DNA from 2 places in the Rossellomorea sp. KS-H15a genome. Region 1 is predicted to be linked to the other one. Evidence: predicted binding sites of a transcription regulator. Region 1 holds the regulator's gene; the other holds the start of a gene.

Region 1 (5,550 bases):
GGCACGAAGGGATGCAAGCTGTTCAACAGGTTCATGGGTAGGTCCGTCTTCTCCCACAGCGATACTATCGTGTGTGAACACATAGGTCACAGGTAAGCCCATTAGAGCCGCCAAACGGATAGCAGGTCTTAGATAGTCGCTGAATACGAAGAATGTTCCACCGAATACATGAAGCCCTCCGTGTAGAGCCATACCATTCATGGCACCACCCATACCGAATTCACGGACTCCGAACCAGATATTTCTGCCTTCATAGGATTCAGGCGTGAAATCTTTCTCATCTTTGATCATCGTTTTGTTGGAACCGGCAAGGTCAGCGGAACCACCGATGAATGAAGGAAGATTTTGGGCAATGGCGTTTAACACTTCCCCGGAAGAAGCTCGGCTTGCCAATGCTTTTCCTTCTTCATATACCGGGATGTCCTTATCCCATCCTTGCGGTAGTTCACCTTTGATCGCCGCTTCTAATTGAGTGGCCAGTTCAGGGTGTTCCTCTTTGTATTTAATGAATTGGTTGGCCCAATCCTGTTCTTTCTCAGAGCCAGCTTGTTGGATTTTTTCCTCAAAGCGACTGTAAACCTCATCAGGCACGTGGAAATCCTGATCGAATGTCCACTTGTAGGCTTCTTTGGTAAGCTTCATTTCATCTTCACCCAGAGGTGCACCATGAACGGCAGATTTACCTGATTTATTCGGGGCTCCGTACCCAATGACGGTCTTGACCTCAATCATTGTCGGGCGGGTTGTGTCTCCTTGACCTTCTTCGATTGCCTTGGAAATTTCGTCTAGATCATTTCCATCTTCAACACGGATATACTGCCATCCGTAGGATTCAAATCGTCCCTTAACACTCTCAGAGAAGGACTTATCCAAGTCTCCGTCAAGTGAAATATCATTGGAATCATAAAGAACAACAAGGCGTCCTAATTTTAAATGTGCAGCCAAAGAAGCAGCTTCAGAGGAAACACCTTCCATTAAGTCACCATCTCCACAAATGGAGTATGTAAAGTGATCGACCATATTATATTGGTCTTTGTTATATGTAGTGGCCAAATGTCTTTCAGCTAATGCCATACCAACTGCCATAGCAATCCCCTGTCCAAGCGGACCAGTTGTTGCTTCTACACCAGGAGTGTGTTTGTACTCTGGATGTCCTGGAGTCTTACTTCCCCATTGGCGGAAATTTTTAAGATCTTCCATTGAAACATCGTACCCAGAAAGATGAAGTAGGCTGTATAACAGCATCGAACCGTGTCCCGCAGATAAGACAAAACGGTCGCGGTTGAACCATTCTGGATTTTTAGGGTTATGATTCATGAATCTTGTCCAAAGTGCATACGCCATTGGAGCTGCACCCATAGGCATTCCCGGGTGCCCGGAACCTGCTTTTTCAATCGCATCGATTGATAATGTACGAATTGTATTAATTGCTAATTGATCTGTGTTATCAAACATATGTCAGACATCCTTCCTTTTAATGTACCTTATTAATATTAATCTTCTTTGATAGTTTATACAACTATCTTGAATGATAACATGACTTTATGATCGTTGAAAATAAAAAACCCTTTAAATATCATAAGGGAGTAAAATGAATCAAAAAACTTCCAGGACCTTTCAAAGTTGGCCTGGAAGTTTTTTGATTAATGCATTTTTTTCTTAGTCTGTATATCTTGGATCTTTTTAGGTGTGACTTCATTTCCTTCCGGATCAAAGATTCGTGTATTTTCAATTGTTCCCTTCATCGATTGACGGAACGTTTCTAGATATTCTTTTCTAAGTTTAGTCTGTTCTTTCGCTTCCTGCTCAGTGAGTCCACTACTTTTGGACTTTTTGGCAAGTTCGTTAATTCTATTCATTTTTGATTTTGAAAGCATCTATAAAAACTCCTTTATTGCATAGTTTGCAAACTCTAAAACATTCTAGAAGCAGCGTATCACACTACCGTCATGTTACTAGAATAAAGGAGATAAAACAAGGGTTATGCATGATCAAGGGACGTCATATATTCCTTGAAGCGTCTATGTACCGTAGCTTTGGATACATCGTATCCGAATCCCCTGAGAGTAGCTGCAATCTCAGCGAAGGTTAATTCATTTTTCCTTAATCGCACGATTTCCTCGACCGGAACTTCAATGCGTTCCCTTCCTTCAACATTTCCTTTGTTTTTTAAATTTTTATGAGGCTGAAAGCCATTTTCCACAGCACGCTTCATGCCCCGCTTGATTTTAAGGTTATGCAGCTTGCGTTGATATTCCTCCACCATGCTGACAATGTTGATGACCATAGAATCGGATTCGGATAAATGTAATTCACCACTATGAGTCTGACTGATGATTTTCACTTCTTCTTTTAACAGACAGTGGATAAGGGCGATCTTGGCATTTCCCCTGCCGATTCTTGTTTCGTCCTGGATAAGCACTGCCTCGATTGATTTATCCCTGACCAAGTCCAAAAGTTCCAAAACACCTGGACGGTCCAATTCAAAGCCGCTCGCCTGATCCCTGATGACCGCACTTACTTCATAATGATGTTCGTTTGCCAATTTTACCAGTTCTTCTTCCTGCCGCTCCAATGATGTTTCCTGTGTGTTTTTCTTGGTACTTACCCTGCAGTATATGACTGCTTTCATCTTCTATCCCTCTATTCTTCGTTCATGACCAGTTCGAAATCTGATTGAGTTGATATTGTTTGATTTTCAATAGGTAAAACAAGTGATTCACCAGGCTTGATGGCAAAAGAATTCAATTCGTTCTCTTCCCCAACCCAGGCGATAAATTCTTCCACTGTCATAGAATATTCTTCATTATACTGTTTGGCAATAGTCCAAAGAGTATCACCCTCCTCTACTGTGATACTTTGGTAGGAAGGCTGATTAGTCATATTGATTAATAAATAGCAAGCTGCCGAAAGGACTAAAACAAATAATATAATAATGTAAGAGAATCGATTCCAAATATGTGTTAACATAAATATTACCCCCATACGAATGTTTGTTCTGTTTTGTTGATTTCATTGTAATACGAACACTCGTTTGGTGTCAACAAAATTCGAACTTATGTTTGTATCAATAATCGTGACATGCTATAATGGGAACATAAGATCTATAATAGAGGTGCGTGAACATGACAAAATTGTCGAAGAGACAGCAGGACATACTACAATATATTAAAGTTGCAGTCAGAGAAAAAGGGTATCCCCCTTCCGTACGTGAAATCGGGGAAGCCGTCGGTCTTGCTTCCAGTTCCACTGTACACGGACATTTAGCGAGGCTTGAAAGTAAAGGTCTGATCCGTCGTGATCCGACTAAACCGAGAGCGATCGAAATTCTGGACCTTGAAGAAGATACGATTCCGCGACAACGTGTAGTAAACGTTCCTTTAATCGGTAAAGTTACAGCAGGTCAACCGATTACGGCTGTTGAAAATGTGGAAGAATTTTTCCCATTGCCCGAGCGGATGGCCCCTTCTGATGAGCAGGTCTTCATGCTTGAAATCATGGGTGACAGTATGATCGAAGCCGGCATATTGGATGGGGATTTTGTCATTGTTCGCCAGCAGCAGACAGCGAACAACGGAGATATCGTCGTTGCCATGACCGATGAAGATGAAGCAACGGTAAAACGTTTCTTTAAAGAAAAGGATTATGTACGTCTGCAGCCAGAGAACTCAACAATGGAACCAATCATTTTGCGAAACGTCTCCATTTTGGGTAAAGTGGTAGGGGTGTATCGTCAAGTTCACTGATAATAGCATCGGTATGCATGGATAAGACGGTTATCATTATAATGAAAAAGCCTGAGGTTGGAAGCCGAAATTTCCATCCTCAGGCTTTTTTCATATCGTTTCCTTCCCAGATTCCCTTCTCAACCCGAAATTCGTGCAAAAAACCCTCAACGATATATCGTTGAGGGTTTCTGGTCATTAATACATTTGAATGTACTGTTCACGCTCCCAAGGGTGTACTTGTGTACGGAACATATCCCACTCGATTTCCTTCGCTTCCACGAAGTGTTCGAATATATGTTCGCCAAGGGACTTAACAATGACTTCATTTGTTTTTAATGTTTCAAGAGCCGCATGTAATGTTGCAGGAAGATCCACGATACCTGCTTCTTCACGCTCTTTTTTGTCCATTACATAGATGTTGCGGTCAATCGGCTTAGGAGCCGGTAGGTTATTCTTGATTCCATCTAATCCTGCCGCAAGTAATACAGCCATAGCAAGGTAAGGGTTTGCTGCAGGGTCGACACTTCGGACCTCAACGCGTGTACTTAACCCACGGGAAGCCGGGATACGGATTAACGGGCTACGGTTACGTGCAGACCAGGCAACATAGCAAGGTGCTTCGTATCCTGGAACTAAACGCTTGTATGAGTTGACAGTCGGGTTCGTGATAGCTGTAAAAGCAGTGGCATGCTTAATGATACCAGCAAGGAATTGACGGGCAGTATCACTTAGTTGCAAGTCACCTTTTTCATCAAAGAAAGAGTTCACTCCATTTTTGAACAGGGACATATTACAGTGCATTCCTGAACCATTTACACCGAATAATGGTTTCGGCATGAATGTAGCGTGCAAACCGTGTTTACGGGCAATCGTTTTAACTACCAGTTTGAATGTCTGAATATCATCACAAGCTTTTAATGCATTTGCATATTTGAAATCGATCTCATGTTGTCCAGGAGCAACTTCATGGTGAGATGCTTCAATTTCAAAGCCCATTTCTTCAAGTTCTAAAGCGATATCACGACGGCAGTTCTCCCCTAAATCGGTAGGGGCGAGGTCGAAATAGCCACCGTTATCATTTAATTCCAACGTTGGTTCGCCATTTACATCTAATTTAAAGAGGAAGAATTCCGGCTCTGGCCCAAGATTGAAGTCAGTGAACCCAAGCTCCTCCATTTCACCTAAAATGCGTTTTAGGTTATTACGGGGATCTCCCTCAAACGGAGTGCCATCCGGATTGTAAATATCACAGATCAGACGGGCTACCTTCCCTTTTTCAGCTGTCCAAGGGAAAACCAACCATGTGTCTAAATCAGGGAAAAGATACATATCTGATTCTTCGATACGGACAAATCCTTCAATGGAAGAACCATCAAACATCATTTTGTTATCTAAAGCTTTTTCAAGCTGACTAAGAGGGATTTCTACGTTCTTGATCGTCCCTAAAATGTCGGTGAATTGCAGTCGAATGAACTTAACTCCCTCTTCATTCGCTAATCTTAACACATCATCTCTAGTATACTTTGCCATTTACGTAATTCCTCCTCAAGTTTATTAAAGGGTTTATTTAATGAAAGAAGCGGGACATATCTCCTTGACGCAGAGATGATCGATTGAACCGACCGGAATGGATCAATTCATTGCGAAGTAATTTACGCAGCTCGTCGTCAGATAGATCCTGTCTTGCTTTTTCTTCCTTTTCATTACTTACGTCAGATACGACTTTGTTTTCATTATGGCCGGACACAGAAAAGATCTTCTTAATCCCTGCCATGTTGATACCTTGATCTAACAGATCCTTTACTTCTAATAACTTATCAAT
Region 2 (5,550 bases), 730 kb from region 1:
GGAACGATTTAACGGGGGAACCGGCCCCATCCCTCAGGAGCTCGTCGCTAAAGCTGAAACCCTTTATCCGGAATTGCTGAGTTCTTCCACAGATCTCTATCTTCTTCACGGTGATCTTCATCACGGAAACATTCTCTACTCCGATTCTTCCGGCTGGACTGCCATCGATCCCAAAGGGCTGATCGGCGAGAGGGAATATGACTGCATTCAGTTCATGTTGAATGAGTGGGAGAAATGGGATGCGCCGTTAGAGCTGCTCCGATATAGGACAGAGACAATCGCTTCCCTCCTTTCCCTCTCTTATGAGCGGTTGCTTCAGTATGGATTTTGTCATTCCATTCTGTCTGCGTCCTGGTCTGTAGAAGGTGGACTTGATGGATGGAAAACCGGGGTTTCTTTGGCGGGGATGTTTGAAGAGCTCTTGGCGGAGTAATGGATAATCTTCCTTAACCACCCAATAAATTGGGATTATATGTTAATATTTATATAACTAGTTTTTTTACATGGGGTGGATTATATGAGAGAGATTGCATTGGCCTTCGGGAATATTTTTGGAGGGATCGCGCTTATCGCCCTCTTCGCTTCTTTGTGGGGAAGATTTGAGGACTATTTCGTTGTCAAATTAACCGCCTTTCGTCAGCAGCTTTTCTTCTTCTCCCTTACCCTTTTCAATGAAATTCTTTTTCTTTTTTCTGTCTATTTCTTTTTCCACCTGGCTTTTTTGGATGCACTGTTCATTTCTTGCACCGTCTTTCTATTTGTCATCTGGGTGATCCCCTACCATGCTCATTTCAACATGAATACAGACTTGTTGTTTTTGAAAAAATTCGGGCTCTCTTCTCCGATACGGATTTTCATCCCGGTCCGCTCCCCGTTTTTTACAGGGACTCTCCTTTTTTCTGTTTTCGGCTTCATGGTTATATTTTGTGCGTATTATTGGTTTTAAGAACACAAAAGCTCCGGCATGCACCGGAGCTTTTGTATTCTATTCCTCAGGGTACATCAAAAAGTTCATTCTCCCATTGATGATCTGAGCGGGGCTTTTTAATTGGAATGTATTGCTTTGGGAAGAAAAATCGATTTTCAGCTCTTCATCCAGAAAGACCATCTTTGATTTTTCTACGAGAATTGAATGACTGTTCGTGTCGATCTTGATATCTTCACCTTCAACCGGGCGATGGACAAACCACAGGGTAGGAATGCCGCTCACCACACAGCCACAGCCTTCTGTATCGTATTTGAGTTTCAGGTGACCTTGTTTGTTTTCTATTTTATCCTGGATCTTTTGGGTTGCTTCGTTCGTTAGTTGGATTTTCATTCGATGACCTCCTCTGTCCTTTATCCTACCACATTTCATTTGTTCCTTTTAGAATATTGCTTTTTTACTCTTTTCATCTTACTATCGATAGTGGGGATTCTTTTGTATTTTCTAGAAAGGGTGGGTTTTCATGACAAAAGCTCAAATTAAAGTGAATGATAACGGTTCGTTTCGCGTAAGCGGCGATGTGGAACTGATTGATGCTGACGGAAATGTATTTCCAACGAAACAAGTGTTTACTCTGTGCCGCTGCGGTCTATCAACCAACATGCCGTTTTGCGACGCTTCTCACAAAGGGAAATTTGAATCATGTGTACGTGCAGAAAAGGTATTGGACGAAGAGTAAATGGAATGAAAAAGAGAGACTTCACCCGAAGTCTCTTTTTTTCATTTGGAGATCAGTCAAAAAAACGAATGTCCACCACGCTTGCCAGTGGAATATAGTGTACGTCTTCAAACTTGTCTACGACGTGCAGCTTCCCTTCCAATGGGTCGACATGATGAACGGTTCCGATCGATAATTGATGACGGTGCTTCACATAGTGGGTAATCGACACCATTTTATCAAACTCCATCGCCTCTGCGACAACTTCATTCATCCTGTCGAGCTCCTGCTCATCAAGTTCGATCCTCTTTTCGTGTGTATCTTCCTTTGCCCAATCCCTCAGGAGCTTCACGTGCTCGGGGAGCATCATGGAGGTCCACTTGATTCTACCTCGATCCCGAATCAACTCTCTCACCTCCTGTCATTCGTTATGATTTATGTCCGCCGAGCAGACGGGCACGATGCCTTGCCGTCCCGGCTTCTGTGTAGGAGACGGCGCGAAGCAGGGCCCCGGAACCATATTTATTCCGGATGTGATCCACTACATACCCGAGCTCCCGTTTTTCCCAGCGGTCAGGTTCGAACAGGGAAACCTGCAGCGCTCCATCCTCTACAATATTCGAAAGGGCGATATTGATTTTCCGTACGGTTTTCCCATTATAGTTCTCTTCGAATAGTTCCAGGCACACCCGGTACAGATCCATGGTGATATTGGTCGGTTCCTCTATCGTCCGTGACCTGTGGAATCCCCCTCCGAACTCCTCGTGGCTGTAGCCGATTCCGAAGCTCACGGTCCGCCCGGCCTTGCGATGGGTCCGGGCACGCCTTGCGACCTCTTCGCACATTTCTAAAATGACGCGTTTGATTTCCTTTCTCTCCTTATAATCCCGCAGCAGGATCTGACCCTTGCCGAAGCTGACCTGCCCATCCATGATCGGTGCCCCTATTTCGGACAGGTCCACCCCCCATGCATGATAATAAAGCTGGTTCCCCATCACACCGAGCTTCGCCTCCAGCTTCTCCAGGTCATACTTCGCCAATTGCCCGATAGAGAAGATGCCCATGCGATTGAGGGTCTTCTCTAGGCGTCCTCCAATCCCCCACATTTCACGGAGCGGAGAGAGCGGCCACAGCTTTTCCGGGACGTCTTCATAGGTCCACTCGGCAATTCCCTCTTTCTTTGCTTCAAGATCCAGGCACAGCTTGGACAAGAGCATATTGGGGCCGATTCCGATGGCACACGGAAGCTGGAATTCCCTTTCCATATCGTCTTTGATTTTGCCGGCGATGGTGGCCGCGTCCCCCCAGAGGCCCGTCGCCCCATCAATCTTAATGAAGCTTTCGTCCACACTGTACGTGTGGATGGCATCCTTTGGAACATAACGATGAAACAGGCGGGTCAGCTCCGTGGAGATCCGGACATACGTCGCCATCTTCGGCTCTACAAGCTGGATTCTCGGGTCGTTTGGAATTTCAAACATCCTCGAACCCGTTTTGATTCCAAAGTCCCTCTTCATCCTGGGTGAGGCCGCCAGTACGATGCTTCCCTGCCGACTTTTATCCCCCACTACAGCCAAGTGACATTCAAGGGGATCCAACCCCTCCATGACAGCCGAACAGCTAGCATAAAAGCTCTTCATATCGATGCACAAAATCTTGTGGTGTGGCAGCACACTGTAATCGACAGTCATATCCTCATCCTCCATCTTACCCAAAATAGAACAAACGTTCTTATATAGTATAGTTATGATTCTAACCGAATATACGTTCCCTTTCAACTTAAATTACTGGAAACAGAGAGAATAATAAGAAAAGCGGAGGCGGCTTGGACAGAGGCGAAAAGCATAAGATGAACATACCGGAAAGGCGCCATTTGCCTTTTTGGTATGTTTGACTTATGACCTCGAGCCTCTAGCCGCCGGAGCTGGCCAAATAGAAAAGCGGAGGGGCATGCCATGGGGCGACAAGCATAAAATGATTGACACAAAGTCTGGCATACACAAGGATCAGAACAAAAAAATAAGTCCAAAATCATTTTTGTGATTTTGGACTTACCTTCTCATTCATCAACCTTTTCCAGCTTGGAATCCTGGGTATTTCGTCATACCCCCATCCGCGATGAGCGTTGTACCCGTGACGTAGCTTGCCTGATTGGAGGCTAGGAAAACAGCGCAGGAAGCGACCTGTTCAGGTTCTCCGATGTAGCCGAGGGGAATGAGCTTCTCCACTCCTTTTTTCTTTTCCGGATCGGAAAATTTCTCGGCATTGATGGGTGTATCAATGGCCCCTGGAGCAATATTGTTCACCCGTATCCCATCTGGTGCAAACTCCAGCGCCAGGCTTTCCATCAGCAATTTCACCCCACCTTTACTGGCTGCATAATGAGCGAAGTGAGGCCACGGGATGATTTCATGGACAGACGATACATTGATGATCGATCCCTTGATGCCATGCTCGAGCATGTATTTCGCCGCTTCACGGCAACCTAGGAATGTACCTGTCAAGTTCGTGTTGATGACCCTTTGCCAATCTTCAATCGGCAGATTTTCAGACGGAACTTCATTTTCGACTCCCGCATTGTTCACGTAGATATCCAGACGGCCATACGTGTCATGAGCAAATCGGACAAACCCCTGGACATCCTCTTCTTTTGACACATCCCCTTGAATGATGGAGGCTGTCCCACCTGCTTCTTCGATTTCCTTTACAAGTCCTTCAGGGTTTTCTTCTTCTTTGAAATAATTAATGATCACCTTACTGCCTTCAGAGGCAAAGCGTTTAGCAATCGCCTTTCCTATACCAGTAGCGGCACCCGTTATGATGACAACCTTATCCGTTAAATCTGTATACATGTCCTATTCCTCCTTAATCTTTCGTAAAGCCCAATAGAACCCCGCCAATGATGATCAGGACACACCCTGCAATGACGAGGAGGATCTGCTTTTTCGATTTCTTTTCCCCTAAGAAGAACAAACCACCGAGAGTGGAAATGACGATTCCCGTTTGGGACAGGGAGAAGCTTGTCGCCACACCGATCCGGGGCAGGGCAAGGAGCAATCCGAGATTCCCGGATGCCCACATAAGTCCGGTTAAAATATTTCGAACCGTATATTTGTTAAATGGCTTATGCCTGAATGTGATGACAACGGCTCCGATGAACATACCGATTGCCTGTGGTAAAATCGCTTGCCATCCGTCAATATCAAACCATCTTAATATGACAACATAGGCTATGTATCCACAACTGGAAAGGAGCAGGGTTAACAGACCTTTTTTCAACTGAGAGCCTTCATCCCCTTCGGACTTCTGTGTGAATGAGGTGAGGACGACACCGATGATCAGAGCCAGAACCGCCCCGCTTCCAAGGAGGATCGTTTCAGTCGTTTTCCATTCTTTAAATACCAGAACACCAAAGAGCGTCGTTCCGATCAGCTGCATTCCCGTTGAAATCGGGACGGTTTTCGAAACGCCGATGAATTTAACACTGGCAAGCTGGTTCACTTGCCCGACAGCCCAGAAGACGCCGGAAATAAACCCGATGCCCCACACAAATAATGTTAACTCAGGGGACTTGATGAAGAAGACGCCAATCGCAAACAACAGTGAACCAACCGTGATCCCAACTGTTTGACTGTAGGCATTCCCTCCAAGTTTTACACTTACAAACACAAGACTTCCCCACGCGACCGCGGGGATCAGGGCTAAAAGAATCCCTATCATACACCCACATCCTTTTTCCGACAATAATCATAGTTTTCCTCTGAAACAAAAATTCTACCCGTTTAACGCAAAATATTTCCCACTCTCTCTTGCATACCCTTCTTCCCTAAGGTGTAACCTCAAAAAAAAAGAAAGCGTCGAGGTGTAATCGACGCTTTCTTCTTTGTTATTTGGTAGAAGTATGTAT

Evidence for each region. Region 1 encodes LexA, which represses DNA repair genes until DNA is damaged. Its sites were predicted from a motif close to CGAACATATGTTCG; they were not measured.
Region 2: a site for LexA is predicted at 3,401-3,414, ahead of M1J35_RS16850 (Y-family DNA polymerase). Genes of this name have one in related genera too.

What each region holds. Positions count from the first base shown of each region.
Region 1 is NZ_CP096886.1:2,548,475-2,554,024, reverse strand. Features, by position in the region: gene tkt (transketolase) at 1-1,455, opposite strand, end outside; gene M1J35_RS12965 (DUF896 domain-containing protein) at 1,644-1,877, opposite strand; gene M1J35_RS12960 (YneB family resolvase-like protein) at 1,982-2,632, opposite strand; gene M1J35_RS12955 (cell division suppressor protein YneA) at 2,644-2,970, opposite strand; gene lexA (transcriptional repressor LexA) at 3,126-3,746, shown strand; gene glnA (type I glutamate--ammonia ligase) at 3,924-5,258, opposite strand; gene M1J35_RS12940 (MerR family transcriptional regulator) at 5,296-5,550, opposite strand, start outside.
Region 2 is NZ_CP096886.1:3,280,037-3,285,586, forward strand. Features, by position in the region: gene M1J35_RS16825 (aminoglycoside phosphotransferase family protein) at 1-433, shown strand, start outside; gene M1J35_RS16830 (hypothetical protein) at 518-946, shown strand; gene M1J35_RS16835 (iron-sulfur cluster biosynthesis family protein) at 986-1,318, opposite strand; gene M1J35_RS16840 (CDGSH iron-sulfur domain-containing protein) at 1,449-1,664, shown strand; gene M1J35_RS16845 (YolD-like family protein) at 1,717-2,049, opposite strand; gene M1J35_RS16850 (Y-family DNA polymerase) at 2,072-3,334, opposite strand; gene M1J35_RS16855 (glucose-1-dehydrogenase) at 3,710-4,495, opposite strand; gene M1J35_RS16860 (GRP family sugar transporter) at 4,509-5,360, opposite strand; gene M1J35_RS16865 (DUF3221 domain-containing protein) at 5,530-5,550, opposite strand, start outside.